DNA from 4 places in the Lysinibacillus sp. NPDC056232 genome. Region 4 is predicted to be linked to each of the others. Evidence: riboswitches for the same ligand, from Rfam matches in the RefSeq annotation. Region 4 holds a riboswitch; each other region holds the start of a gene.
What was found. A riboswitch is a leader RNA that binds a small molecule or an ion and turns the genes downstream of it on or off. The one in region 4 is predicted to bind cobalamin.
Positions count from the first base shown of each region.

Region 1: it holds a riboswitch for cobalamin, as region 4 does, so the genes downstream of both, nikA (nickel ABC transporter substrate-binding protein) here and ACFCYJ_RS04630 (S-layer homology domain-containing protein) in region 4, are expected to answer to the same signal.
Region 2: it holds a riboswitch for cobalamin, as region 4 does, so the genes downstream of both, ACFCYJ_RS18620 (FecCD family ABC transporter permease) here and ACFCYJ_RS04630 (S-layer homology domain-containing protein) in region 4, are expected to answer to the same signal.
Region 3: it holds a riboswitch for cobalamin, as region 4 does, so the genes downstream of both, metE (5-methyltetrahydropteroyltriglutamate--homocysteine S-methyltransferase) here and ACFCYJ_RS04630 (S-layer homology domain-containing protein) in region 4, are expected to answer to the same signal.

Region 1 covers NZ_JBHJTF010000005.1:113,524-121,149, forward strand. Annotated here, with positions in the region: gene ACFCYJ_RS05990 (SCO family protein) at 1-178, shown strand, start outside; gene ACFCYJ_RS05995 (RNA polymerase sigma factor) at 286-804, shown strand; gene ACFCYJ_RS06000 (hypothetical protein) at 797-1,699, shown strand; gene ACFCYJ_RS06005 (DUF1572 family protein) at 1,873-2,409, shown strand; cobalamin riboswitch at 2,553-2,746, shown strand; gene nikA (nickel ABC transporter substrate-binding protein) at 2,991-4,610, shown strand; gene nikB (nickel ABC transporter permease) at 4,685-5,638, shown strand; gene ACFCYJ_RS06020 (ABC transporter permease) at 5,640-6,446, shown strand; gene ACFCYJ_RS06025 (ABC transporter ATP-binding protein) at 6,458-7,234, shown strand; gene ACFCYJ_RS06030 (ABC transporter ATP-binding protein) at 7,247-7,626, shown strand, end outside.
Region 2 covers NZ_JBHJTF010000027.1:56,914-64,539, reverse strand. Annotated here, with positions in the region: gene ACFCYJ_RS18655 (ABC transporter ATP-binding protein) at 1-163, opposite strand, end outside; gene ACFCYJ_RS18650 (MarR family winged helix-turn-helix transcriptional regulator) at 235-678, opposite strand; gene ACFCYJ_RS18645 (hypothetical protein) at 1,148-1,471, opposite strand; gene ACFCYJ_RS18640 (hypothetical protein) at 1,701-1,853, opposite strand; gene ACFCYJ_RS18635 (precorrin-3B methylase) at 1,953-2,648, opposite strand; gene ACFCYJ_RS18630 (ABC transporter substrate-binding protein) at 2,699-3,697, opposite strand; gene ACFCYJ_RS18625 (ABC transporter ATP-binding protein) at 3,757-4,530, opposite strand; gene ACFCYJ_RS18620 (FecCD family ABC transporter permease) at 4,531-5,589, opposite strand; cobalamin riboswitch at 5,711-5,895, opposite strand; partial or broken gene ACFCYJ_RS18615 (topoisomerase C-terminal repeat-containing protein) at 6,305-6,631, opposite strand; gene ACFCYJ_RS18610 (hypothetical protein) at 6,630-6,815, opposite strand; gene ACFCYJ_RS18605 (MFS transporter) at 6,956-7,626, opposite strand, start outside.
Region 3 covers NZ_JBHJTF010000002.1:45,660-53,285, forward strand. Annotated here, with positions in the region: gene ACFCYJ_RS02285 (ATP-binding cassette domain-containing protein) at 1-2,338, shown strand, start outside; gene ACFCYJ_RS02290 (Dph6-related ATP pyrophosphatase) at 2,449-3,159, shown strand; gene ACFCYJ_RS02295 (YjcZ family sporulation protein) at 3,507-3,611, opposite strand; gene ACFCYJ_RS02300 (hypothetical protein) at 3,839-4,138, shown strand; cobalamin riboswitch at 4,250-4,428, shown strand; gene metE (5-methyltetrahydropteroyltriglutamate--homocysteine S-methyltransferase) at 4,604-6,901, shown strand.
Region 4 covers NZ_JBHJTF010000004.1:18,362-25,987, forward strand. Annotated here, with positions in the region: one part of gene prfB (peptide chain release factor 2) at 1-427, shown strand, start outside; gene ACFCYJ_RS04605 (hypothetical protein) at 480-617, opposite strand; gene ACFCYJ_RS04610 (competence protein ComK) at 634-1,143, opposite strand; gene ACFCYJ_RS04615 (IDEAL domain-containing protein) at 1,368-1,610, shown strand; gene ACFCYJ_RS04620 (RNA polymerase sigma factor) at 1,877-2,470, shown strand; gene ACFCYJ_RS04625 (DUF4179 domain-containing protein) at 2,442-3,551, shown strand; cobalamin riboswitch at 3,846-4,042, shown strand; gene ACFCYJ_RS04630 (S-layer homology domain-containing protein) at 4,214-5,590, shown strand; gene uvrB (excinuclease ABC subunit UvrB) at 6,187-7,626, shown strand, end outside.

The DNA.
Region 1 (7,626 bases), on a different contig from region 4:
AATAATCGTCAGAAATGATCCTAACAGCGACCAAGTCGTTCATGGGAATCAATTTTTCTTAGTCGATAAAGATGGTGTAATTGTAAAAATGTATTCAGGATATGCAGAGAATGCAGAGGATGTCCCAATTGACACAATTGCATCAGATATAGAAACATATATTGATGAAAATTTATAATGGATAGAAGGAAACCGTCTTGATTAATAAAGAGACGGTTTTTTTTTGTTGAAATTTAATCTTTTATAACTGTAGCCTCGTTTATAGTGTAGAAGGAGGGAAAGATTTTGTCTGATACAGAATATTTAGAGCAACTAATGGAACTACATACAGATCATTTATTTCGAATCGCTTACTACTATACGAAAGATCTACGAATAGCTGAGGATATTGTTCAAGATGTATTTATTAAATTTTATCATCACCAAAAGCATTATGAAGAAAGAGGAGAAATGAAGGCTTATTTAGCACGCATGACCATTAATAAATGTAAGGATTACTTAAAAAGCTGGGCTTATCGAAAAATTACATTTCAGCATAATTTTTTTGCCAAACAAAAAACTGTTTTACAAGATACACTCATTCGTCAAGATGAACAAGCTCTTTTAGATGAAGCCATTTTACGGTTACCAATAAAGCAACGTGAAGCAATTGTCTATTTTTATTTGGAGGAGATGACGATCAAGGAGATAGCAGAACTACTGGCAATTCCTGAGGGTACCGTTAAATCTCGTTTAAAGAAAGGGAAGGAATTATTAAAAGTAGACTTACAGCATATTGAATGGGAGGTACTTTTCCATGGATAAGCATACAATGCACGTATTGAAGGATGTCTCAGCACATAAAGAAGCAATCATTCAAAAGGTTCGACAACAGGTTCAGCAAGAGCCGTATCCATCAAAAAAACTTTGGCCGCATCGTGCACTGGCGGTCATGATGACATGCTCTATCTTACTATTTATTGCATGGCAAGCTTCGAAACCGATGGATCATTTAACGACAGAAATACTTCATGAAGAAGAAAAACAATCATTCACTGATTTATTTAAAACAGAAGTTGAAGGAACAGAGACAACGTTCAGTCAGTATTTTCAAATAGCAGATCAATTTATTCACCGCGAAAATATCAAATTTTATGCACCGCTTCAAGGCTTCGAGGCTATGCAAGCAGTGGCAGCTACTATGGGGAATGCTGTCCATTTAATAGACCCTGAAGATCTTCCGTTTAAATCAAATATACAAGAGGTCTATGCGGTAACATCAGAGATGCAAGATGGTAGCCTGCAAAAGCAATTTCAATTTAGTTATAAAGAAAAGTCTCTCACTGGAGTGGATCGTCAATATATTATTTTGACAGTAACAAATGTAAATCATAATCCAGTAAACTATAAAGTTACGGAAGATAGTCAGGAGTTTTCAGGGGAAATCAGGAATGTAGGTTTGAACTTTATGAATCCTTTGTATTATCATGCGATGACACCAGATAAAGGTTTCGCGTATGTATACTATAATTATGATGAGGCAGACAAGCGTATTTATCAAATGAGTACAAAAGCCAATGAGTTTTATACGTATTATAATGGCTATGCATATCAAATAGGCTATCAATTAAATGGTGATCAACAGGAAGCACAAGAAAAAATGGTTGCTCTTGCAAGGGAATTTATCCCACACATAAATTCAGAGAATGCAAAGAAGTAATGTGGAAAATAACTGCCTGCTAAAGCTCGATTGGTGAGGGGGGAGCGATCAGTGGTGATAAAAAATCCCTCGTGAGTAAGTAATACTTTATTTTTGGCAACAACTAGTTACCAAAATGACACATCTCATTCAGTCTATATTAAAATAGTAGAAAAGGGATGGGGGGTTCAACAATGACAGTAGCGCAAACGTATTTAAATGTTGTCCAGAAAAGATTTAGAAGTGTCAAAGAGCTAGGCGATAAAACACTCGACCAACTGGAAGAGGCCCAATTGCACTGGGCGTATAATGAAGATTCAAATAGTATCGCAGTGATTGTAAAACACGTTAGTGGAAATATGATATCGAGATGGACTGACTTTCTTACGACAGATGGTGAGAAATCAACGAGAAATCGTGATGATGAATTTATGGATAGCCTTCAGACAAAAGAAGAGGTAATGACAGTATGGGAAAAGGGCTGGCAAGTATTTTTAGATGCTTTACAAAAATTAACGGAAGCTGATTTACAAGGGTTTGTAACGATAAGGGGAGAACGACATTCCGTGATAGATGCGATTGAAAGACAAATGTCCCATTATTCACAACATGTCGGTCAAATCGTTTACATTGCTAAGCAAGTAAAGGGTTCTGAGTGGCAAACAATAAGTATTCCAAAGGGACAATCTCAGCCTTTCACAGATTCAATGTTAAAAAAACATCAACAATAGAAGTAAAGCCATCTCACTAGTGTGTGATGGCTTTTTTTGTGGAATATACATACATATCTTTGTTTAAAAATCGCAAAACTTTATTATATTCAGAAAATAAAATTGACGTGTATCTTTGAAGCGTGTTATGTTTAATACAAAATTTAATATGTAACATTACAAGTTTGAGTGAAAAAACTTTTTCACTTAATTTAAAGGAAAATGGGTGTAAATCCCATGCTGTCCCGCAGCTGTAAATGAGGAGTTTTGTTTCAAATACCACTGAGTAAGTACTCGGGAAGGTGAAGCAAAATGGAGATTCATAAGCCAGAATGCCTGCTTGTAGTATGATTCATTGTAGATCTACGAAAGATAGGGAGATGGATGGAAGGCTTTTAATAATGAGTTTTTCTATCCTTATTCACGTGGAATAAGGATTTTTTTATGTCTTTTTCTAATCTATGTAATTTACATCAAAGTGAGGTGTAAATAAAGCGAGAGCAAAGTAATGACGATTACTTTGTGTTTCAAGTTAGAAGTATAGTGGAGAAACATATATATTTTAATTTTCTAACACCCAAGAATAGACAGGAGCAATCATAATGATATTTTTTAAAAAATTATTACCGTTCATTCTAATACTGATGTTATCGATTTTAGCAGGCTGTTCAAGCTCGAGTGAAGGTAATGGAAGTAAAACTTCTAGCAAAAATAATAATGAAGGAAAAATGATAACAATTGGCTGGCCGCTAGATATAGGGCCTTTAAATCCGCATACCTATTTACCAAACCAAATGACTGCGCAAGCAATGGTATATGAATCATTAGTAGAATATAACGATGACGGGACAATATCGCCGAAATTAGCGGAGAGCTGGGAAATTTCTGACGATAAAACAGCTTACATATTTCATCTTAGACAAGATGTAAAATACTCTGATGGGACAGTCTTTAATGCAGATAATGTTATTCGTAATTTTAATGCAGTTTTAGCAGATCGTGATACACACTCTTGGATGGGAATGGTGAATCATATTGTAGATGTTGTGAAAGAAGATGACTATACAATTCGTCTTCAATTAGATGCACCCTATTACCCTGTATTAAATGAACTGGCTTTTGTGCGACCATTTCGCTTCTTAGGGGATAACGGATTCCATGAGGGAGATGCAACAAATAAAGGTATTAAAGCTCCGGTTGGAACAGGTCCATGGGTATTAACCGAATATAAAAAAGATCAATATGCACTTTTTAGCCGCAACGAACATTATTGGGGTGAAAAGCCACTAGTAGACAAAGTAAAAGTGAAAATTATACCAGATTCAGAATCTATTTCACTGGCATTTGAAAATGAAGAATTAGACTTAATTTATGGTCGTGGCATTATTAGCTTAGATAACTACACTTTCTTAAAAGACAGCAATCAATACAAAACGGCTGTATCTGAACCTTTATCTACACGTGCATTACTTTTTAATACACAATCTGGTCCTTTAGCAGAATTAAAAGTACGTCAGGCTATTCAATACGCTGTTAATAAAGAACAAATGGTTGAAAGTATTACCCATGGTACAGAAAAGGTTGCCAATACACTGTTTTGGGATGCTATTCCATATGCCAATATTGAGTTAAAACCAATCCTATTTAATCCAGAAAAAGCCGAGCAGTTATTAGATGAAGCAGGTTGGACATTAAAAAATGGTGATAAAATCCGTTCTAAAAATGGGCAACCTCTTACATTAGATTTAATCTATATTGCCACAGATGCTATCCAAAAACCTATGGCAGAATTAATGCAAGGGGAATTAGCTAAAATAGGCGTTCAATTAAAACTTGAAGGCGCTGATGTAATGGTAGGGCTCCAAAAATTAATGGATAATCAAGTAGATATTAATTTCTGGCGCACAAACGGTCCACCAACAGACCCACACAGCTTCGCAAACGAATCAGCAACACCGAATGCAAATGGTGTTTATGAAGCGAAATTAGGCCTAGAAAATGCAACACAAATTGATGACAAAATACATCAATTATTAATTGGGACAGATGAAGCGGAACGTGTGCAATTGTATAAAGATATTTTAACAATGTTCCATGACCAAGCATTATTTTATCCAATTTCATATGAAACGAATAATGTTATTTACCATAAATATTTGAAAGATTTTAACCCCCGTGCATCTGAATATGATATTCCTTATGCTCAAATGGATGTAAAGTAAGAGAATGAAAAGAGAGTGGGTCTATTATGACTCCTCTCTTTTTGCACTATGAAGACTTGGGAAGTGATGAAAAAATGTACGAATCAACTTGGCTTTTTTGTCTAAAACGAGTAATTACATTACCATTTGTTTTACTAGGGGTTTCAATCATGACCTTTTTATTTATTCGTTTTGTTCCAGTAGAGCCAGCGGAGGTCATACTTAGACTGTCAGGAGTCGCCCCGACAGCAGAAGCAATACAGGCGCTACGATCGGAATTAGGCACTGATCAACCTTTGTCTATTCAATATTTTATATGGCTAAAAGGCGTGTTACACTTCGATTTTGGTACATCGTTTGTGAGTAAATTACCCGTTGCTCAAGAAATAGTAGAAAAACTACCGGCAACTTTTGAATTAGCCCTAGCTGCATTTGTGTGTATTCTTTGCTTTAGTATTCCTCTTGGTATTATAAGTGCTCTTTATAAAAATTCCGTATTTGATAAGATTGTAAGCTTATTATCTATTATCAGTGTATCCATCCCAACTTTTTGGGTAGGTTTTTTTCTTCTGTACTTATTTAGTTTGAAGCTTGGCATTTTCCCGACAAATGGTAAAGGGACGATGTTACATATAATTTTACCAGCCGTATCTTTGGCATTACCAACTATTGGGTTGTTTGTTCAAGCAATTCGTACAAGTGTCATAGAAGAATTACAAAAATATTATGTTCAGTATGCACATTTACGGGGGTTAAAACAATCTGTTATTCTCAGTCGACATGTCTTCAAAAATGCTGCTATTCCACTGACGACGATGCTTGGTATGACACTTGGGAATTTATTGGGTGGGGCAGTTATTGTCGAGCAGGTATTTAGCTGGCCTGGTTTAGGTCGCTACTTAATAGAATCAATTATTAATAGGGATTATCCAGTTGTGCAATGTTATGTTCTAATAATTGCTATCATCTATGTTTTTGCTAATTTATGTACAGATATATTACATCGAGTTCTTGACCCGCAGCTAATGATGGTGAGGGGGAGAGAGTAGAGTGATTAAATTACATAGTTTAAACGGTAAACAATTGACTAGTATAACTCTTCTCACATTTATTGGGGTAATGGGGCTTTTTGCGCCGTTGATCATGCCGAATGATCCTTTTTTAGTAGACGTCTCTAAGAAGTTTTTAGAACCATCATGGGCATATCCTCTCGGCACAGATCATTTAGGTCGATGTATACTTTCACGTATATTGTTAGGTATTCGCTATTCTTTAGGGTCAGCTATATTCATTCAATTAATAGCAAGCTTTTTTGCTATATGTATCGGGGCAATAGTGGCTTTTAAGAGAGGGATCATTGATTATTTATTTATTCGCATCTGTGATATTTTATTAGCTTTCCCAACACTTGTTCTTGCATTTGGACTACTAGGTATTTTGGGTCCAAGCTTAAGAAATGTCTTATTGGCCCTTATTGTTACTCAAACTATTTATTATTCAAGAATTTTAAGAGGCCTATTTATAAGCGTTCATGAAAAAGAATTTATAAAAGCTGCAAAAATTAGTGGAACTTCAGGAGTGAAGCTAATCCTACGTCATTTCGTGCCAAATATAATGGCGCCGATGCTGACTATTATTTCTTTCGATTTAGGAAAAGTCATTTTAGAAATTGCTGGCTTTTCATTTATTGGATTAGGTGTTCAAGCTCCTACTCCTGAGTGGGGAATGATGATTAGTGAGGGCAAACAGTATATTCGACTACATCCTGAGCTTATGCTTTATCCAGGTGCGGCCATAATCATCGTAGTCCTATTATTTACTATTTTATCTGGTCATAACAAGAAAGTTGGTCATTGAAAGGGATAGCTATGGAAAGAAAAATCTTATTACAAGTCAAAGATTTAAATGTGCAAATAGGAGAGCAGGAAATCCTATCTGCTATTAATTTAACTGCAAATAAAGGACGTATATTAGGGATTATCGGTGAAAGCGGTAGTGGTAAGTCAATGTTATGTCAAGCAATTATGCAATCTCTTCCGGTTATGGCAAAATCGACGGGCCAAATTTTATATCAAAATACTGATTTAACATCTGTAACCAAAGAAAGATTAAGAGATTACCGAGGAAGGCACATATCGATGATTACACAAAATCCATTGGTAGCGTTTGATAGTAATCAAACAATAGAAAGGCATTTTCGGGAAACAATAAAAGCGCATTACGTCATGAATAAAAAAGAAATAAGACAGGTAGCTATTTCCGCAATGAATAAAGTAAATTTACCTAATCCGGAAAAGCTATTGCAATATTATCCTTTCCAATTAAGTGGAGGGATGTTACAACGTGTTATGATTGCTCTTTCTTTTGCGATGCAACCTAAATTATATATTGCCGATGAACCTACAACAGCTCTTGATACAGTCAATCAAAAGAAAATACTATCATTGTTCAATCAAATTCGAAATAACACCGATGCAGCGATTATTATCGTCACACATGATCTTGGTGTTATTGCTGAAATTGCCGATGAAGTTGCTGTTATGTATAAGGGAGAACTCATCGAGCAGGCGAATGTCTTTGATTTTTTTGACGCGCCACAGCATTGGTATACAAAGAAACTTTTACAATCGAGAATCACTTTTTAGAGGAGGTAGTAGATGGCTCTATTAGAGGTGACGAATGTTGAGAAGTACTATCATCAGAGACAGTCGTTTATACAAAAAAAGCGAGAAGCACCAGTATTACAACAGGTTACATTTTCACTTCAGGAAGGCGAATGCTTAGGAGTGGTCGGTCAAAGTGGCTCAGGAAAAAGTACATTAGCTCGGATCATTTTGGGCATAGAGAATCCAACGAGTGGGATTATACGATTTAATAATGTGAATTTATATCAAGCTAGCTCTAAAGAAAAAAAGGGAATTCGCAGAGATTTACAAGCTGTTTTTCAAAATAGCTTTAACTCCTTTAATCCAAAGCAAACTATTGCAGAGATAATAGAAGAACCATTTCTTAATTTCGAAAATTTTTCCAAAAGCGA
Region 2 (7,626 bases), on a different contig from region 4:
ATATCTCGCTCGTTTTACTGCCCTCTGTTTGTACAAGGGTCGTAATTTTAGCCATATAATCCGGCAACTTCAAATCCAGCCAAACTTGCCCTACAATGAACACAATACTGGCTACAATTAGCGTCCATTCTTTTGGTTTTAAGTATTTAAATATTTTCAACATGTTTGCAGTCCTCCTCAATTTAGTTAGCATGCTAACTATATAGTAAAAAATAATTCAAAATAGCATCTTCATCAAGATTCCAGATTCTCTTTCATAGCATCCATCACTTCAAAAAAAACTTCAAGTTTCTCTTCCGGGATACCTGTTAGTAATTGTTGTTCAAGCATTACTCTACGTGTCATGATACTATCATGTATTTTCAACGCATCTTCTGTTAAGACAATTTTTTTGAGTCTTGAATCATAGGGAACAGTTTGCCTAGTAATCAATCCATTTCTTTCCATAGATTTCAGTATTCTAGACGCTGTTGATTTGCGAATAGAAAATTCTCGTTCAAAATCTTTTTGAAACACATCTGTATCTTGATTTTTGTAAAGATAACTAATCGTCCAACCGTGCATTGCAGTAAGGTTATCTCTTTCCGTTTGCATAGTACATATGGTTTGATCCAATTGTCTTCTCATTAAGAGTGACAATGTACGCAACTCTAACCCAACTGATCTCCTTTTGCTCAATTTTCTACCCCCTAACTGTTAGCCTGCTAACTTTAGTATATAAAACAAGTTTATAGAGTCCCCTATATGTAGCATGGCGTACTTAACAATTTATTCGTAAGACGCTTATGCCATTAGGTGAAAGATGGATCATGTTCAGATTTATCTCCGTATTCAGTTTGCCATATTGACTGCAAAAAATTCAACAAAAAAGCAAAACCACTTTTTAGTTATGAAAATAAGTGGTTTTACTTTTCATCATAAACGTAGTTAATTAACCGATGTTTCTTGTTACTTTGAAATAAAGTATGCTAAGAAATGACAAAATAACAATGTTCATTTTCACTTTTCTAAGCCAGAATACAAAAAAATTACAGCTTGAAATTCGTTGGAAGAAACGATTTTTTTGCAGTTTAGTTAGGCATTTAATTTTACATATCTAATTTAGAAAAGGAAAGAATATAAAGGAGTTCCAAATCCGCACCAGGGCTCAATAAGAATTTACACAAGTATGTTTTTGATTTAATTCTTGTTCCACTTCTTTTATCCGCTTTAACTGCTGTTTATTAGGGTTTTGTTTTGTAACCGCTATTGTGTCTAAGTCAGCTACGCCTTCAATACCTATCCCTTTTGGAATGGATCCTCTTATGTATACACTATGTAGGTCATTTTGAAGATGAGTGGAATACGTATTAACCACATCGTATATCACAGGAAGAAAAATTGGGTTGATTTTATTCCAGTCTGAATGATTAATAATGTGGCCATCTCTATCAGTAACACATAAGCTTCCAATTTCTCTAATAGTAGTCATCAGATATCTCCTTTTAAAGATTTATAGTAACTTAGTCTACCTACTATACTACGCCTGCAGGCTTTATCCCCTGACGAATAAAAACAACTAATGATATTATATCTAATATACATTTTTTTGAATATCTATTCATTATATCTATTTTGTATAAAAATAGGATAGCATGTTCTATAGTGAACACGTTATCCTATTTCATTTTGGAATTTTAGGGTAGTAGAGAATTAATACCTTAATCCTTATTTTCAGCAAACCCCATCTTCCAGCTAAAGTATTCGTTATCTGGATTTTTCTCATATTTTAAATGAACGTCGAATTTAGAACCTTTTTTACTTGTTAAGCCTTTTACCAATACCGTTCCATCAGCTAGCAATTTATTCACCATTATTTTGGTAGGCTACAGTCATTAGCATTTCATTTCTAATCAGCTACGAATTGTTTGTATGTAGCTCATCATATCCTCCTAGAATCCACGGTACTATTTTCATAACATTTGATAATCTGGGTAATTTTTTATTGTTTGCCAGTAGTCTGCTGCTTTTGTTCTCTTGTAAAACTTATAAAATGGTTCTTTTTGGCGAGCAAGTTCTTTGTAGACCCCAATTATTTCCTGTAAAAGATTTTCGATATGCTGTACAGGAACTTTCTTCACAAATAGCTCCCCTGCCTGTGCATTTTTCCCCATCGGAACAGCCCCTAAATACACATCAAAGCTTTCTTTCTGATATACAAGCCCAATATCATCATAAACGGCATTATAGCAAGCTGATGCACAGCCATTCATATTAATGCGAATCCTGCTTGGTACTTCTAAGCCTTCAAGCTGCTGATACAGCTCCTCTGTAATCTGTGCTGCCTCCATTTTATCACCATCACAAAAATCACAAGCCTTCATAGCTACAATCTGTCCTTGCTTTGCAATATATAAGCCCGCCTTTTCCAACTTCTTTTTGGCAGTCGTTAATTCTATTGTCGGTATGGATAGTAGTATACTGTAGGATGCAGAATATTTAATAGCGCCACTCACTCCGACTACCTCTGCGATTGTTTGAAATTGTCCTGGTGAATAATGTTTGTTGATAATGCCAGGACTCACAGCAAGTCGCGTAAATTCACCTTCTCTGTTTAACTTAGCAAATGTTTTTTCAGGAATATTATGGCTAAAAGCATTTATAGTCATTTTTACCCTCCTCCTATAAAAAAAGCTAGCACATGGCTAGCTCCTCTTCTTTATTGAAAGCTTTCTGGATAAAATCCTTGTGCCAAAATTTGTATTGCTTCAGCCGCACGAACACCTTCAGACGCTGCTGATAGTGGTAAAATAACGAAACGTTTGTTTAATACCGCTTCCGTTTCTTTTAATGCCGGATCATTTTTTAAGAAATTAATTTTTTCTTCAGCAGTAGTTGAACCATAGTCAATTACAACGATAACTTCAGGGCTGCGCTCAACTACATCTTCTTTTGAAACGGTTGTCCAGCCAGACTCAACATCCCCAAAAATATTTTTTCCACCTGCTACTGTCACAAGTTCATTCATGAAGTTTTGTGCAGCAGTGAAAACTTCTTTCTCACCACTATCAAATACAAGAATACGTAAATTCCCCTCCTCTTGCGGAAGCTTCGTACGAATGTCCTCTACATCTTTTGTCATTTGCTCAATTAACTTTTCTCCACGCTCTTCCACATGGAATATCTTGGCAATGTTACGAATATCGCTGAAAATATCCTCTAACTTAGGATTTTTAATGCTTGAAGAAGTATGTAAATAAGTGTGGATGCCAAGTGCTTCTAGTTCTTCTGGTGTTCCGACACCCTTCTCACTAAACCCGCTTTTCCAGCCTGCATATAAAAAATCTGCTCCTGCATCAATCACTTGTTCCTTTGTTGGGTATTGCTCAGCTAGTACCGGAACTTTATCATAAGCTGCCTGTAACGGTGGATAAATTGCATCATCTAAATATGCTGTTCCGACCATTGAATCCTCTAAGCCTAACGCTAGCATAATCTCTGTCACATGCTGATTTAAGCTAATTGCTTTTTTAGGTGCCTGCGAATAGACTTGTGTCGTATTGTTATTGTCAATCGTTACTTCCGTTGCTCCTGCTTTTGCTGGTTCTACTTGTTCACTTTGCGATGCTGAATCCTGTTTTTCCTCGTTACCACAAGCCGCTAAAATACTTAGCATTGCGATTGCAAGAACAAGCCATACGCTTTTTAATGTCTTCATGTCTACTTCTCCTTTTTTCTAAAAAATATATTGAAAGAAATCTAAGACTCTTAAACTAACTATAAAAATTGCTCAGATATATAATAAATATGCGGCTTTTTCGTGACAGGATGTACATTAACTTCCGCATGTACACCAAACACCTTTTGTAGCAATGAGGGTGTTAATACATCAAACGGAGTTCCATACGCCGCAATTTCTCCGTCCTTTAAAACATAAATTTTATCGCAATAAGTTGCTGCAATATTTAAATCATGCAAGGCTACAATGACCGTAATCGGCAAGCTCTGTATTAAATCCATGAGCTGGAGTTGATGCTGAATATCTAAATGATTCGTTGGCTCATCTAATGCCATGACCTTAGCCTGTTGCGCCAAAGCCCTTGCAACAACGACTCGTTTTTTCTCACCACCAGATAATGAACTAAAAGTACGTTCACTTAAATGCAGTACGCCTGCTTGCTGCATCGATTCCTCGACAATAGCTAGATCTTCTTTTGTATCCACTTCCATAAGCCTTTTATGCGGTGTACGTCCCATTGCAACAAGGTCCTTAACAGTGAACTCAAAAAGCACTGGTGTTTCCTGCCCTACGACGGCTAGTTGCTTTGCTATCTCCTTTGAAGATTGCTTGTAAATATTTTCATTAAATAAAAATACTTCTCCCTCTTGAGGTTGTAGCATACGGTACATATTTTTTAATAGGGTCGATTTCCCACTGCCATTAGGACCAATTATGCCCACAAACTCGCGTTCTTGAATATGTACAGAAACATTGTTTAATATTTTCACCTGCTGCACGGCAAAAGTAAGGTTTTTTGCTACGTATACCATCTAATTTTCCTCCCCGAAAGAATACATTTGCTTACGCAACATCCATATGAAAAATGGGCATCCGCATAAAGCAGTAATAATTCCAATCGGCATTTCCTCAGGTGCAATCACAATGCGCGCAGCTGCATCAGCCCATATTAAAAATATCGCACCAATTAATGCACTGACTGGCAGTACAAACTTATAATTTGAGCCGACAATCATGCGTACGATATGTGGAATAATCAGGCCTATAAAGCCAATTGCACCACTTACAGCAACTAGGACACCTGTTAATAGGGAAATTAATAGAATTAGTAGCAATCGAAATTTCTCTAAATTAACCCCCAGCGTAACAGCAGATTCTTCGCCTAGTAAAAGTAAATTCAAATGACGTGCATGAAGACGTAAAATTACGTAGACGACCGTCAAAACAACGAACGGAATCATTAAATTTACCCATTTCGCTCCAGCCAGACTTCCCATCATCCAATACATCACTGCTTTTATGCCGCCCTCTTCTTTCGCCATCATCAGCATAAAATTCGTCATTGCTGACAAAACTAGTGACACGGCAATTCCGGCTAATAATAGTCGAATAACTGAAATTCGCCCCTCAACTCGTGCTAAGAAAAACACGATTAGTACTGCAATCGTCGCACCTATAAAAGCCGCAAGTGATAGCGCATACATACCTAAAAATGAAAAAGCGCCAAGTAAAATAACAGACGTCGCCCCGACAGATGCACCGGAAGATACACCTAAAATATATGGGTCTGCGATTGAGTTGCGAACTAAAGCTTGTATAGCAGCTCCCGAAATTGCAAGACCCGCTCCGACTATTATGGCAAGTACTACGCGGGGAGTACGAATTTGCCAGATGATGATTTCCTGCGAACGACTCCAATCTTCTGTAATGCCAAGTGGATTGAACGGGATATGCGACAAAATAATACGCCATACAATACTAGGTGTAATAGACACTGAGCCTACCATTATCGCTAACGTCAGGGATATTAGAACGACACCAGTCAACACTAATAAGAGTAGGTTGATTTTTCTAGTTGTTGGATTCTTCAAAACGCTCTCCTCTCTTAAAGCAAAGGGCATAAAAAAAATCCCCTTGTCTACAAGAGGATGTCATAGTTAAATAAAGGGCGTCTCTTCCCAGTCACTACAACCATCCTCGTGGTTCTATGTAAGTTTGTTGCTTTTATTGGCAGGTCTCCTGGCTTAGGTTCATCATCTATACGCCTTCCCATAGCTCGCTACAGTGACATATTGTATAGACTCTCCATTACAGTTGCGGGACAGCATCGGATTTGCACCGATTTCCCTTTTAAGCAAACGAACAATGTCATTCGCACCAACAAAAATTATTAAGTTATAAGAGGAACAATATCAGAATATTTTCCAGATAGCAATTATATTATATATTACATTAAAGCAAAAATAGTAATAAACGAGATATTAATAGCTAGAAAATAGAACCATTAAACATTAATTACTATTAGAAAAATAAAATAAATTTAGATAATAATTTATCTTACCTTACTATACAAATTCCTCATAGTACGCTATTAGTAATCTCTTTCTTCTCGATATTCAATATCAGTGAGGGTAACACTCTACATAATCTACTAACAAATCTTTCATTCCGTTTTTTTGGTTATCTATTTTTATAAATGGAAATTATAAAAATACAAAGGATTTTCTTTTTAAAAGGGTAGTGAAAATTAATTCAGAAAGATTCATAAATGCTTAATTTATATCCTTATTTTTCAAATTCCATCTTTCAACTAAAATATTCGTTGTCTGTATTTTTTTCATATTTTAATTGAGCATCGAATTTAGAACCTTTTTTACTTGTTAAGCCTTTTACCAATACCGTTCCATCGGCTAGCAATTTCTTCACCATTGTTTTGGTAGGCTTCTTCTTCATCGTGGCTAAAAATTTATCGTTTTTCCAGATGACAAATTTACAGCCCTTTTTCCAGTTACTGCAGCCGAAGCCTTTTTGTCCTTCAATCACGCTATGACCACATAATGGGCATTTCCCCACTGCTTCAAATTTCTTCTTTGTTCGTGTTACTTTGCTGAGTGTCACATCTTCACTATTTTTAAAACCAATTTCCATGTGTATCACCAATCAACCCCGCAACTCTATTTCCTTCTTCATCTTCTATAAAAAGACCAATATCTTTTACTACCTTATCTTCAATGTTATCAAGATTGTATTTTAATAACTCTTGAAAAATATGTTCTTTTTCTTCTTCAGTGACCTTTTCGGATTCAATGTATTTCATTTATTCGACCCCCTTTATACGATTTTAATAATTTTCCTAATACCTTAATTCAGCACTTCTTCCCTTTTCAAAACTGACAGAAAACTCCACTCACAATAAAGTACACAACATAGTAAAGTGTGATTCAAACCTTTTTATAATTATCTGTTTAAAGAAGAAGCACCTTTATAAAAATATTCCTGCCGTTTAGCACCTGATACAGTTTTTAATGCCAATAACCCTAATAAGAAGAAGGCAAATGAACCTATTAACCCCACAGGACGGATCGAAGTTAATTCAGCTGCTAAACCTATTAAAACCGTTAAAGCAACAATGAAACCTGCTTCAATGACACTAAAGATGCTTCCGAATCTTCCCATCATCCCCACAGGAACATGATTTTGGTAGAAAGTCAAGTACCCTGTATTTGCAAACGTTACAGCAAACCCAATTAAAAATACACCAGGCACTGCACTAAAAAAGCCACTCGAACTATAAAGTACTAAATATCCTATTGCGGTAAAAATGGTACCAATACCTATTAAAAGATTAACGGCAAGTTGTTTTGAAAATACTGAATTAATAATGGATCCTATAATTATTCCAGCTCCAAAGACACTTAATAAAAATCCATAATTGGTGTCTGATATTGAAAGTACGCCTTTAGCAAAGGCTGCCTCGAGAGAATCTATTGCAGTCATGAATATAGTAGTGCAACTAAATAATAAATATATTTTTGTGACATAGATATTGTCCTTACTGAAATTAAAAACAATCCGAAAATCATTTTTTATCAAATCCCATGTAAATCTTTGCCCCTCTGTCTCTTTGA
Region 3 (7,626 bases), on a different contig from region 4:
AGTGTTAGATACAGCAGATGAGCAGCTGTTTTTTGGACCTGGCAGTGGGAAATACGGCGGTAAAATTGTCGAAGTATCACCACGTCCAGAACCAGTCTATTGGGAACGAAATCAGGCAATGCCTACAGACTATTATCAATTTCATGATCTTTACTGTCGTAATATTGAAATGGCTGACATTCAGATTCCTAAAAATAGACTCGTAACCGTTACAGGTGAGTCTGGTTGTGGGAAATCAACCCTTGTCAATGAGTGTATCTCTAAGGATTTTCAAAAACGCTATCCAAAAGATAAACTAGTTATGGTAGGACAAGACCGCAACCAATCGATTACTAGCCGATCAACGGTTGCAACGTTTCTTGATATTAAAAAGAAAATGACGAAATACAGCGACGAAATCGACGATATTTTCCAACGTTCCATTGAAGACATTATTGAGGAGCTTCCAAATGAAGACATCGCTCATAAACGCTTAAGTTTACTAATCAAACTTGGGCTCGGTTATTTAACGTTGGAAAGAAAAACACAAACCTTATCGACAGGTGAATTTCAATGTGTTCATTTAGTTTCTGAGCTGTTTTCGAACTCTAGAAACCCTCATACACTGTTCATTTTTGATGAACCTTCAAAAGGTTTATCGCAAAATATTTTAAACCAATTCATAGATAGTGTCAGGGACATTCTGCAAGATGAATCCGTCTCTATTATGATGATTGAACATAATGCTTATATGATAAATAGCTCTGATTTTATCGTTGATTTTGGGAAAAGACAGCAGGAACCAGTTCGACACCTTGATATTGTCGGCCATGATGATTATTTTAGTCAGCTTAACAGTACAAATAATGATGTTTCATTGCATATATCTTCAACACTAGCTTCAAAAAATGGCATTCATTACTTAGAGGGAAATCATATTAGCTATTTTAAAAATGCCGAAAACATCTATAAAGGTGGTATTTTAAAAAGCTTATCATCCATGGCTCGTTTAATTTATGGTGAATACGAATCCGCAACAATTGCACCTGTTGTCGCTATTGATTTAGAAAGACATTTGTATAGTCAGTATAGTTTTTTATACGAAATTGGTGGCCTCATCAACCATATGGTGGCGGCACATCCGACGAATAAAGATACAAGAAGCTTCGATTTCTTTAGTCAAGAAAATCATTGCCCAAGCTGTTCTGGCCGCCTGCAAATTGAAAAATTTGAATTTGATTTGGTCATTCAAGACAAAACAGTGCCATTCTGGGATGGCTTATTACATCCAGATGTGATGGAAGTCTTAAAATATTATCAATATCCAAAATTGCAATTCCTTTTTGATGAGATTAAAAATGAACTGGGTCAAGATATTAGTAAAAGCTACAATGACATGACAGAGGAAGAAAGACATACATTCCTATATGGTTTTTGGGAAAAATCATTTTATGATAAAGCAAGTAAGTCCTCAAAAAAATGGGAAGGTTTTAATTTTATCCTTGGACGTTATATCGTTATTTCGAAATCAATTATTAAAGAGCAAATGAAAGAATCAAAAGAAATGATTGCCTGTCCAATATGTCATGGAGCGGTGCTAAACCATAAGAAAAAACTAACGTTTGGAGACACTGATATTCGCGAAATTATTCATCAACCGATCGATCAGGTCATAAAAACGGTAGGGAACTTACCAGAGCTTGAAAAATTAAAAGCTATTGTAGGCGGCGATATGACTCTTACGGAAGATGTCTCCTTACTTCCTAGAGAAACACAAGTGTCGTTGAAAATGCTGGAATTAGAACTCGCAAGCTTTGCTGGATATGAAATCGTCCTACAAAATGTTTTACCATTCTGGGACAAAATAAAAGATAATATCGAAGCCATAAGCAGCAAAAATCTAATTACAATCTGTGATTTCGCCCATATTGACGAAACGAGAGAAGCCATTATTGATCAGTATTTCACGAATGGAAAATACAAAAAATTAACGTACGTTTATGAAGCATTTGGCTACAAAAAAATTGTTACACAAATTAATAAAATAAAAGCAAGTCATAAATGTCCATTCTGTAATGGGAAGAAAGTCATTTCAGAAGATAATCTCCATGATGGCGTCTATAAATTATCAGTACCATGTGTAAGTTGCTATGAAAGTGGCATCAATGATGAAGGGCGTAAGGAAATGGTCGATGGCGTAGATGTGCAAACATGGCTAACTGGCAACGTAAGTGATGTTGTGGCTGAAAGCTTGCGAACGGAGGCTGTGGCCGATATTCCCATTTTCAATCGAATTCGTGAGTTAAATAAACGAGAGATGATGGCGATATACCAATGTCTTGTGGCAAATAGTTATTAAAAGAAAGCTACCTCAAAAACTCATTTGCAAAAATAAATGCAAATGAGTTTTTATGTTATCCTGAGAAAGAGCTTGAAAAAAGTTAGTAGAATAAAAGGGGAAAGATAGGAATGACAGAATTAGTGGACTGGAAAAATAATGCTCAAGGGCATCCATTTATCGCTTCATTTAGCGGAGGAAAAGATAGTGTCTTAGCTTTATATAAAGCAATGCAGGTTGGAGAGGCGATAGGACTAATTGTCATGATGGAGGAAGAAGGGAATCGTTCCAGATCTCACGGAATGCCACCGGAACTCATACGTGCTCAAGCTAATTCTATAGGTTTACCAGTTTATACTGCAGCAGCAAGCTGGACAGATTATGAAAAAATATTTATGAGTCTTTTAGAAAAAGCTAAAAAACAAGGTGCAGAAGTTTTAGTAACAGGGGACTTAGATATGCCTGAACATGGCTGCTGGCACGACAAGGTTACGAAAAATGCTGGTTTAAATCTAGGCATGCCTTTATGGGAAATGAATCATCGTAAAGTTGTCGATGAATTCATAAACCTAGGATTTGTTACAATCATTGTTACTGTTAATTTATCTTTAGGTATGCGGGAGGACGATTTAGGGCGAACGTTAACCCACGAATACGTGCAAGAGCTTGAAGCCCGAGGGATTGACCCATGCGGAGAAGGTGGAGAATTCCATACTACAGTATTAGATGGACCCATCTTTAAACAACCTATTCCAGTTCGTAAATGTGATGTTATTAGAAGCGGAGAATATGCTTTTTTGCCTTTGGAACTAGATCAAAAGGTAAATCTTTCAGATAGTTAATCGATTCAATTCAATCGCTAAAGTGCAGACGATGATGAGATGAGCATGCATGTTCCTTTCATGCATAGAAAAACATGGGACATTGCCTATCTTTTTTTAGGCAGTGTTCCATGTTTTTAGTTTTTAAAGAAATCTTCATTGTTCTAAGTACTATCGACGAACATTTTAGTTGCCAGCCATCTCGTTTACCGACAGTATAAAATGCATTGTCTTACTGTCTGGAATAACGCAGAATAAGAAAATGATGAAAAGGGTCATCGGAGGAAAGTGACCCTTAACAATGGGAGGTGTATAGGATTAGTTTGTATGATCCTATACGTTATGAGCATGAAAGGTGGTATTTGGTATTAATAAAAACCTATAAAGCTAGTGCCGACAATAATTAATAGAATGAATAGAACAACGATTAACGCAAATGCTGAACCAGAACCACTGCCGTAATATTCAGACATAGTAATTTCCCTCCTTTCAATATCTATAATATGAATTGTTATTAAAAGGATTTGCGATATTTATCTACTAAAAAAATAAAAATAAAATTAAATATCCGGAGATTTAATAAAAGGGGTAACTTTGAAAAAGTTGTGGTAGGCAGTTATTCATTGAATACAAAAAGGTGCGCCGAAAGTCGACTGGATTGGAACTATAGTGTTTGCATCAGCGCTTTTAATCTCTTTATATGAACAAGAGGTGGATTCGTTTTCTATTTTTTTTGTATAATGACATTATTCAATCTTATTTTAAAGGGGGATACTATGATGCAAGGTTTTCTGCAGCAGTCTCAGAAATAGCTGAAGTTGAGTATGTACGTACAGCCCTTACTTTTCAAATATGTATTGGTTTCCTAGTTACTATAATTTCTATCAATCTCATCCCTATTATTCAGAGAATCATTGGTTGGGAATGGGTCTTTACCATATTAGCGATTGGACCGATTCTTGGAATACTATCTATGCTCAAATATAGAGGTACGAAGTAAATATCGAGAATGTATTGGACTTTTGATTAAAACATGACTAGTACAATCCTTTAAATTTTTAAGAAAAAATTTCTACTATTCTGAAATATATGTTATAGTAGGAGCATAATTGAATATTGTGTAAGAGTTGGTGCCAAATGATAGTTTGGCTTAAAAGGGAAGTCGGTGTAAATCCGACGCTGTCCCGCAACTGTAATTCGGAGCAAATCACAAATGCCACTGGGAAACTGGGAAGGCAGTGAGGCGTGTTGATGAAAAGCCAGGAGACCTGCCAATTTCTAGTACACACCAAATACCTACGTGGAAATAGGTGGTGAAAAGTGACCATTCAGGCACTGTGCGACAACGAATGACCTATGCGGAAGTATACACTTCTTCGTATTGTTTTTTCATTGACAAATTTAACATGCAGCCATTTTCCTAGAAGGAGAATGGCTTTTTATTATTTCTGAAAGGGTGATTGAAATGACTTATACAAGTACACTAATTGGCTACCCATACATTGGGGAAGATCGTGAATGGAAAAAAGCATTAGAAGCATTTTGGCGACATGAACTTTCTGAAGTAGATTTTCAAGTAAAAATAAAGAATATCCGATTATCTAGGATAGAAAAACAGCTTCAACTGGGCATAGATATGGTAACAGTTGGAGACTTCACTTATTACGATAGAATGTTAGATACAGCCGTGATGTTTGGTTTAGTACCTAAGCGTTTTAACTGGCAAGGTGGAAAGGTAGATTTACATACCTATTACAGCATAGCACGTGGGAACAAAACAGCAGTGGCCAGTGAAATGACAAAATGGTTTAATACAAACTATCATTATATTGTGCCAGAATTTGAAGAACAAACATTACAAATAACGGAAAACAAAGTTTTAGCAGATTTTTTAGAGGCTAAAGAAGCATACGGCATTATCGCAAAGCCGACATTAATTGGTCCTTATACATTTTGCAAACTAACGAAAGGTTATAACAAGGTAACACAAGTTGAATATTTACTGGCCATACTACCACTCTATGCCCAAGTGTTGAAAGAATTAGTGAATGCAGGTGCCAATTGGATTCAACTAGAAGAGCCATCCCTTGTAACTACATTAGATGAGACAGAAATAAAGCTTGTACAAGAAATATACGCACAACTAGCTGGAGCAGTGCCAGAGGCGAAAATAATGCTTCAAACATACTTTGAAGCATTAACCTCTTATGAAGCAATAATGGCACTCCCTGTTCAAGGTTTTGGTTTAGATTTCGTCCATGGCTATAAAGGGAATATGGAATCGCTTCGTCAATTTGGCTTTCCTAAAGATAAAGTATTAGCGATTGGTGTTGTTAATGGCCGTGATATTTGGCGTTCAAACCTAGCAGAGGTAAACTCTACGATTCAGGCAATTGAAACACTAAGTAATGCTGTAGCATTATGGATTCAACCATCTAGCAACCTACAACACGTACCAATAACGACCTCTCTTGAAAATAAGCTCGATCCTGTTCTAAAAAATGCACTTTCCTTCGCTGATGAAAAAATCGTAGAAATCGTTGAGGTAACTAAATTTAGACGAGACAAAGATGGTAGCACGATTCATAACTTATCAGAAAGTATGAAGGCGATTGAAGCCCTAAAAAATCATCCGATTCGTCAAAACCAGGTGATCCATCAGGCAGTTCAAACAGTGACAATTCAAGATTTTGAACGACATAGTGATTTTAGTCACCGCCAAAAGATTCAACAGCAAGCTTTAGGGTTACCGCTATTCCCAACGACAACAATAGGAAGTTTCCCTCAATCTGATGAGGTCAAAAGGAATCGAAATGCATGGAGAAAAAAACAATTATCGAACGAAGCATACGAAGCATTTATTGAACTAGAAACAAAACGCTGGATTGACATTCAAGAAGAACTAGATATTGATGTACTTGTCCATGGTGAATTTGAACGCACTGACATGGTAGAGTATTTCGGTGAAAAACTTACCGGTTTTGCATTTACGGAAAAAGCGTGGGTTGTATCCTATGGTTCACGTTGCGTGAAGCCTCCTATTATTTATGGAGATGTCGCTTGGGCAGCACCAATAACAGTGAAAGAGTCGGCTTATGCTCAAAGTTTAACAAAGCGTTTTGTGAAGGGAATGCTGACAGGCCCTGTGACCATTTTAAATTGGTCATTTGTGCGAGACGATCTTTCACGAAAAGATGTTGCTTATCAAATTGCACTAGCACTTCGCAAAGAGGTTGAAGCACTGGAAAACGCAGGTATTTCCATTGTTCAAGTGGATGAGCCAGCCCTGCGAGAAGGTTTACCGCTCCGAAAAGAAGACTGGGGGGCATACTTAGATTGGGCAGTAAATGCCTTTAAACTTGCCACATCTAGTGTGAAAAATGAAACACAAATCCATACACATATGTGTTACTGTGAATTTAACGATTTCATAGAACCAATTAGTGCACTAGATGCGGACGTTATTTCAATTGAAACATCTCGAAGCCATGGTGAGCTTATCTCTTCACTTCAAGTAAACCCTTATAAAAAAGGAATTGGATTAGGCGTATATGACATTCATAGTCCTCGTGTACCGGGTGAGGAAGAAATACTCGGTATTATGAGAGATAGTTTACAAGTTCTTGAAAGCAATCAATTTTGGGTAAATCCTGACTGCGGCTTAAAAACGAGAAAAGAAACTGAAACAATTGCCGCTTTGGCAAACATGGTGGAAGCAACTAAATCTTTGCGCCAGGAAGTTAAGCAATCAATAACAAGATAACGATAAATTATTTTGTACATTTACTACATCTTCTCTCCTGTAGATTTAAAATAAAGATTGATCATTTGTAATAAAGTCCGATAATTTGTAAAAAGGTTTTATACAATTGCATTGTCAAGATGGATTATGACAATTCAACAAACGGGCCATTTTGCGGAACAAGGATTAGAAATCACAGGGGAAATTCGATGTTGGCGATTAAAAATTAAGATGAGAAAATAACAGAATCCATAGTAGAATAGGATCTCTCTAAAAGAAATGTAAGCTTTCAACGTCTCGACCCATAATAAGCACAAATATCCAGAAGAAAAAACCGATTTTGTTAACTCTGTCTTAGCAAAAATATAATATTTATACCGCAATCGGGCGCGATTGTTTTAGAATTACTAGGTAGAAATGATCAAACTTTATTATAAAAATCGCATAGTATTTCACAAAGAATTAACCCGTTTTGATCAATCATTTTTCAAAACGAGTTCTTATCATTTAACTTTAAATATGGATTTTGGGGATATTTTAGATCAAACTTTATTCCAAACCAACATCTCAGAAAAATAAAAAAGAAAATCAATTATGCCTCGGATCGGCTTTGCGCTTGCATAAAGCCGATTCTTTGGCATCCACTGAAAGAAAGTAAACGAATGGCCAGGGCTATAGCTCCCTGGCCTTTTTATATTTATCATTATTTTACGTAACATTATTATATTCCAAAAATAAAACTGGCT
Region 4 (7,626 bases):
CGATGATAATATTGAAATTGATATTCGCACAGAAGATTTAAAAATTGATACGTATCGTGCAACAGGAGCAGGTGGTCAGCATATTAATACGACAGATTCAGCTGTTCGTATTACGCATACTCCAACTGGTACTGTCGTACAATGTCAGGCAGAACGTTCACAAATTAAAAACCGTGAAAAAGCCATGACGATGTTAAAAGGGAAGCTTTATCAATTAGAGATTGAAAAACAGCAAGAACAGCTAGATGAAATCCGTGGTGAACAGAAGGAAATCGGCTGGGGTTCACAAATTCGTTCATACGTATTCCATCCTTATTCAATGGTGAAGGATCATCGTACAAATGAAGAAACAGGTAATGTAGGAGCGGTGATGGATGGCGATTTAGATCCATTCATTAATGCATACTTACGTTCAAAAATCGGGTAATGAAGTCCCCTCAGAGGCACAGTAAAATTGTGCTTTTGAGGGGGTTTTTTCTTCACTTAGTAGAAGATTCAACCTCTGCAGCTGCGTTAGCACTACGTTTTTGCACAAAAGACATTTGCCGCTGCCGCTTCGCTTTCGCGCAAAAAACATCTGTTGGTCTAAAGCCTCCGAACGCAATGACGTACGCCAAGGCGAAATTGATTGCTTTAAAAAGGTGGGTGATTCGGGGTGTCCTGACTAATCTGCTTGCGCTCATTCATGTAATGTTTATATAACATCGATGCATTGACAAATTGCTTGCTCATCGAAGCATATTGAATGGGTAATTCAATCTGTTTATCGTTTTTCAGTGTGACGATACAGCCCGTTTTACTAGGTACAATATTCGAAATGGCGTGAAGTCCAATCCAGATGTTGTGGATAGAGTTTGGCGAATAGATTGGTAGAAAAATACACGGATAACCATAATCATAAGCAACAACGATTGGAAGCTTATGCTGATTGCCGAAGAAGCGTTTGGCGGAATGTTTTGCTGCTTCATAGGTTGTTCCTAGTGAAATACAAGATTTTCGTAATATATGCATTGGCTTCCGTGTGACGATCAGTTCATTATGCTTATCAATTACCCGAGTGAAAATTTTAGAGTCGTACTGAACTGGTTGAAGTAAATAGGTGTTAAAAGAAAGTAAATATCCATTGACGTAGTTTGCTGACATCTATGTAAGCCTCCTTTTCTATTTATTCTTGAAGTGTAAAACACAAAATTAAATTCAGAAAATATAGATAAACGAAGGAGGTCCGTGCTATTTCAAGCAATTGCTTAGAAAAATTGCTTAAAATAGCACGAGAATAATAGTAAATCGAAATGATTTTCAGTTCTTAAACATTGCATTTTAATTTCAATTTTCTTATAATTTAGAAAAGGATCGAGGTGAGATCGTTGGATAAATATTATTCGTATACAGATTTTCTAAAAGCCGTTGGTCAGACAAAGAAAGTTGATGAGGCAGAGAAATTATTAAACGAGATTTATTTAGATTTATTTTTAAATCATATCCAGCGTAAGCATCGTGAAGAGCAGCTCATGGTTCTGATAGATAGAGCACTCGATGACAAAGATGAAAACGCATTTCATCTATACGCAAACGAACTAGTAACTTTACACCAAGATACAACTGAATAATATGACGAGCCCGCTCTCTGTTATTGGAGGGTGGGATTTTTTTGCTATTTTTTTGCGAGATTGGTGATAGGAACCCTCGAATTCGTTAGGAATGTAGAGCAAGTACCTGGTCTCTTTTGTAGAAAAAAGATTTATGTATACACCGTTATAGAAGTAAAGTGTCCTAAGTTGTGTCTCTTCTTTTAAAATTTTTCTCCAAAATTTTTTTATAGTGTCACAAATCCCCATTAATTTCAGTTATATAGGTTAGAAAGGAGGGGAGACATTTGACTGTACCGAATAAATCCAAGGAAAATGCCAATTTAGATATAAAATCTATCGTGGAACAAGTTCAAACAGGTGATATTCATGCCTATACAGAAATAATTCGTTGTTTTCAAAAACCAATCTATATTTACTGCTATTATCTTTTAGGAAACAAAGAAGAAGCTGAGGATGCTACACAAGATATTTTTATAAAGGGCTTAGAGAATATTAATAATTTTTCTTATACTGTTTCCTTCTCAGCATGGCTTTATAAAATTGCTCATCATCACTGTATTGATTTAATAAAAAAGAAAAATAAAGGCTATAAATTTTGGACAGGTTTTAAGAAAGATCATGCGCACAATCACACGCAGGAACAAGAATTTCAATATGACGATATCATTCATGAGTTGTTAGAACAGTTAAATGTGGACGAAAGAAGGATTCTGCTACTTCGATCGATAGAGGAATATAGCTTCGACGAAATCGCTTCTATTATGGAACTTAAACCGACGACTGTTCGAAAAAAATATGAACGATTACGTAAAAAATTGATGAAGAAGAATAAGTTAGGAGGGGAAATTTATGAGCACTCGTTCAAAACAGGAGGATAAAGAGTTAAATCAGTTAGAAAGATTAATCCGAGAAACCCCAATGGAAATTGATTTAGTTAATCGTACAATGAACAAATATGAAAGCAGTCGTTATACAAAGCAGTCAGAAAGTTCTAGAACCCCTAAGAAAATCCGTCAAAGAGTGATGATGATAGTAGCCTCGGCAGCAATCATTTTTAGCCTTGTATTTGTCACTAGCTTAATTTCACCAACGATGGCTGCGACGATCAAACAAGTTCCTGTACTTTCATCTATTTTCAAACTTGCTGGTGATCTTGGTCTGCAAATTGCTGATGAAAAGGGACTCTCAACTAAACTGAATACAATTGTTACTCATGATGATTTTACATTAAATGTATCAGAAGTAGTGTATGACGGTGCACGTGTTTCAATAGGTATTGAACGCCTTCATAAAGAAGATGAGAAGGAAACGTTAATGGAACGTATCAATAATATCGAATTGCTAATTAATGATGCTCCTGTTAAATCTATTGGAATTGTTATGAAACCAGGTAAAGATAATGATTCTGCTATTATTGAGCTTTCTGATCTGAGAAATCAGGGAGGAAGTCCTTTCCCAGAGCAGTTTGATTTAACAGTATCGGCTACAATAGCTGGTATACAGGATCCTTTCAAAATTGATATTCCTGTGAATAAAATCGAAAACTATCTGACTTTACAACCTAATGTAAGTCGAGAATACAAAAACATTCATTTTAGTGTTGAAAAAGTCGAATTTACACCAATAACGACAGGATTAACTACACGAGTCGTTTTGACTGACAACTCAATTTTCACACTACCTTTACTAACGATGGGTGTAGATATTTTTGATGATCAAGGCCATAAACTTAAATTGATTGGCGGAGATGGTTGGAATGCTACAAATGGAAACATTCATATTTCTGATCGTAGATTCCAACCATTTGAATCTATTCCCAAAACAATAACCCTTAAGCCGTATATACATCTCTTTGATGAAAAAGAAATGTGGGTATATCAAATGAATGAAAATGGTGACCCGAAGATTCAATATATTCCTGAGCTAGAGGTTACACTACCGATTAACTCCCAAAAATAAAAAAGTAGAGAAAGTGAGGTTTGTCTCACTTTCTCTACTTTTTAGTATTTCAAAATATTTACTTTGAAAGTGTAAATATCATGTGGATCCCTATTAGATTTAAAAGCTTTCCCTCGAGCCGACTCCCGCCTTGCAACTAATACACTGACAATACCAATTTATTACAATATAAGTAGCTTCAATGAAGATATTATGTTTAATATCTTTTTTGACAAGTAAAACCTAGAAATATTCTCTTTTTTGTTGAACTATTTTGAAAAAAGAAAAATATGCTAAATTTAGCATTATGTGAATAGCAAAATGCAGAATAAAGGTGCTCTTTTAGGAGCTTAATAGGGAATTCGGTGCAAATCCGCAACTGTTTCCGCAACTGTAAGTGTAGATGACTACAGAAATTACTACTGTCAAACGAGGAAAAATGCCTCCAGTAGATGGAAAGGTTCTGAATAGGATACACGAGTCAGGAGACCTGCCTTTATTCCATCGTATTAACTCTCTTCGGAAGCTAGGAGAACTTACGGCAAATAGATGGACAGGCAAATTGTGTTTTTTGGCCTTTTTCTGTTTTCCTTAGATGCTCTCCCTTTTATTGGACAAGCATCTTTTTTATTTTCCGAGTTAATTGCAAATATATTCACTATAACAAGGTCAGGAGGAGAGAAATGGACGTTTATAAGAAATGGTTGAATATAGCGATTGTCTTTATCTTATCATTTTCGCTATTGTCGCCTGCTGCTCTAGCAGATACGCAGCAAATTGAAACTAGTGAGTTAGAATCTAGCTCCCCTATTAAATCTAATGGTGAAGAAGCTAGCGTCTTCCCAGAAATCACGAGTAATACAGATGAAGAAGTAGTAATTGATAAATCATCATTACAAACGGCAATTGAGAAGGCAGAGCAAAACAAAGCACCCGTAAAAGTAAGTGATGATGGAAAAGATATAGACCCTGCTGATTACTGGGTAACTCAAACTGAACAAGATGTGTATACAAATGTAATCGTATCTGCACAACAACTATTAGCAGATGAACATGCAATTCAAGAAGACATTGATGCGAAAGTATTTACTATTGAAAATGGTAGTAATAAAGCAATTATTACATCAGAAAGTATTCAAAAATATCTTGAAAAGAACATTAAAAATTTTGTTATTCAAAGTGAAAAGAACTTCAAAATAGAAGTACCTACTTCAATTTTTAGTGGCATTAAGCTTACTGAAAAAGAACAATTAAAGGCATCCGTAACGAAAGATGCTAAAAATAAACAATTCACTGTCACATTCGAAATTGAGAATGCTGATGGTAAATCAAAGTCAATTTCTATAGATAAAGAATATTTAAAAGTGACATTACCAGCTAACGAATTAAAATCAAATACAGTCGTTTTACAACTTGTTGGTGGCGAATACAAACCTGTTCCACATAAAATTGTGAACGGTGAAATTGTCCTATTCACAAAAACAAGTGGTACCTTCGTTTTAAAAGAAAGTACAGTAACATATAAGGACACTGAACATTATTTAGCATACAAAGAAGAAATAGAATTTTTGGCGAGTCGACACGTTATTCAAGGAACTACATCAGAGACATTCGAAGCGAATATATCAATTACTCGTGCGCAATTTGCAGAATTAGTTAGTCGCGCACTTGGTTTACAAGCAACAGGTGAAAATCCATTTGACGATACAAAAGGTAAATGGTATGCGACAGAAATTCAAGCTCTGTACGAGGCGGGTATTACAAAAGGTTCAACTGCTTCAACATTTAACCCAGAGGTACCAATTACACGTCAGCAAGCGGCCGCATTGATGGCACGCACTTTAGAATATTTAAATGCGGATGTGAAAGCTGGTGGAGAGATTAACTTTAAGGACGCTAACAATATTAGCTCTGAATACCTCCCTTATATTAAGCTATTAAATAGTCTTGATATTATGTCAGGTATGCAAGATGGTTCCTTTGATCCTACTTCTTCAATTACTCGTGGGCAAACTGCGAAAATTTTAAAACGTACGTTAAATATCGCAGGCATCATGTAATTTCTTTACTAACCCAAACGCTCAACGCATTTGGGTTAGTCCCTTTTTAGAGAATGGAGGTTGTTCAAATGAGAAAAAATTATCGATGTTTATCATAGTACTTACTCTGTTACTTTCTGCTGTGACTCCGATTCAGTTAAAAATTCTCCCATCCCTATAGGTGGTGAGATCCAAGCTGATCAGTTCTACTGGTAACCCGAGCAGTTTTTCATTCAAGCTGATCATATCTCCAAGCCACCCGATCAATTCTTCGGTCTACCTGAGCACATTTCTCCCCCTTAGATTCAATCTCCCTAGACTCCGCCTGCATAACCCTTTAATAGACCTGAACCTGACGAGCAATTCATCACCAAACAGTGAAATTTGTGCTAAGTTCAATTTACATCATCTCATCCCGATTAGTTAACATTTGGAAAGGGTAATCTATTTATAGATAGGTTACAATTAACTATTTTGGTACATACGTTCTATAGGATTCATCACAAATATAGAAAATGAAAAAATATTTACAAACATTCGTTCGTTAAATGTTCGAAATTTTAATAATGCTATGCTAAAATATATGTACAAATTGGAAGGAAAGGACGGGGACATGCGTGCAAACATTTGATTTACAAGCGCCATATACGCCTAATGGAGATCAGCCACAGGCAATTGTGGAATTAGTGGAGGGTGTACGTGCGGGTAAACGTCATCAAACATTACTCGGTGCAACAGGAACAGGAAAAACGTTTACGATCTCTAATGTCATTAAACAAGTAAAAAAACCGACACTTATTATGGCACACAATAAAACATTAGCGGGTCAATTATATAGTGAGTTTAAAGAGTTCTTCCCTAATAATGCAGTTGAATACTTTGTCAGCTACTATGATTACTTTCAGCCAGAGGCCTATGTACCACAGACGGATACTTATATCGAGAAGGATTCAAGCATTAATGATGAAATTGATAAGTTGCGTCACTCTGCAACATCTTCATTATTCGAGCGTGATGATGTCATTATTATTGCATCCGTGTCCTGTATTTATGGTCTAGGTTCTCCAGAAGAATATCGTGAAATGGTCGTATCGGTGCGGACTGGAATGGAAATTGAACGTAATCAGTTGCTTCGAAAATTGGTCGATGTACAGTATGAGCGTAATGATGTGAGTTTTACACGTGGTACGTTTCGGGTACGTGGCGATGTAGTGGAAATATTCCCAGCATCCCGAGACGAACAATGTATCCGCGTGGAATTTTTTGGGGACGAGATCGATCGAATTCGCGAGGTGGATGCGTTAACTGGTGAAATATTAGCGGATCGTGATCATGTAGCTATTTTCCCCGCATCCCACTTCGTTACACGAGAAGAAAAAATGCGGAAAGCCATTGAAAATATTGAAAAAGAGTTGGAGGAGCGTCTAGCTCTTTTACGTGCAGAGGATAGATTATTGGAGGCACAGCGTTTAGAGCAACGTACTCGTTATGATTTAGAAATGATGGGTGAAATGGGCTTTTGCTCAGGTATCGAAAACTACTCGCGTCATTTAACATTGCGTGAAGCGGGGGCAACTCCATATACGCTACTTGACTATTTCCCTGATGATTTTTTACTTGTTGTCGATGAAAGTCACGTTACTTTGCCACAAGTTCGAGGGATGTATAACGGTGACCAAGCACGTAAAGGTGTGCTAGTTGAGCATGGCTTCCGTCTGCCATCAGCACTAGATAACCGCCCTTTACGTTTTGAAGAATATGAGAAACATATACATCAAGCTATTTATGTATCAGCAACACCTGGCCCGTATGAGCTTGAGCATACTCCGGAAATGGTGCAGCAAATTATTCGTCCAACTGGGCTGCTTGATCCACAAATTGAGGTACGTCCTATTGAAGGGCAAATTGATGATTTAATCGATGAGATTCAAGGTCGTATTGCTCGTAATGAACGAGTGCTCGTTACGACATTGACGAAAAAAATGTCAGAGGATTTATCAGCTTATTTGAAAGAAATGGGCTTAAAGGTAGAGTACTTGCATTCAGAGATTAAGACG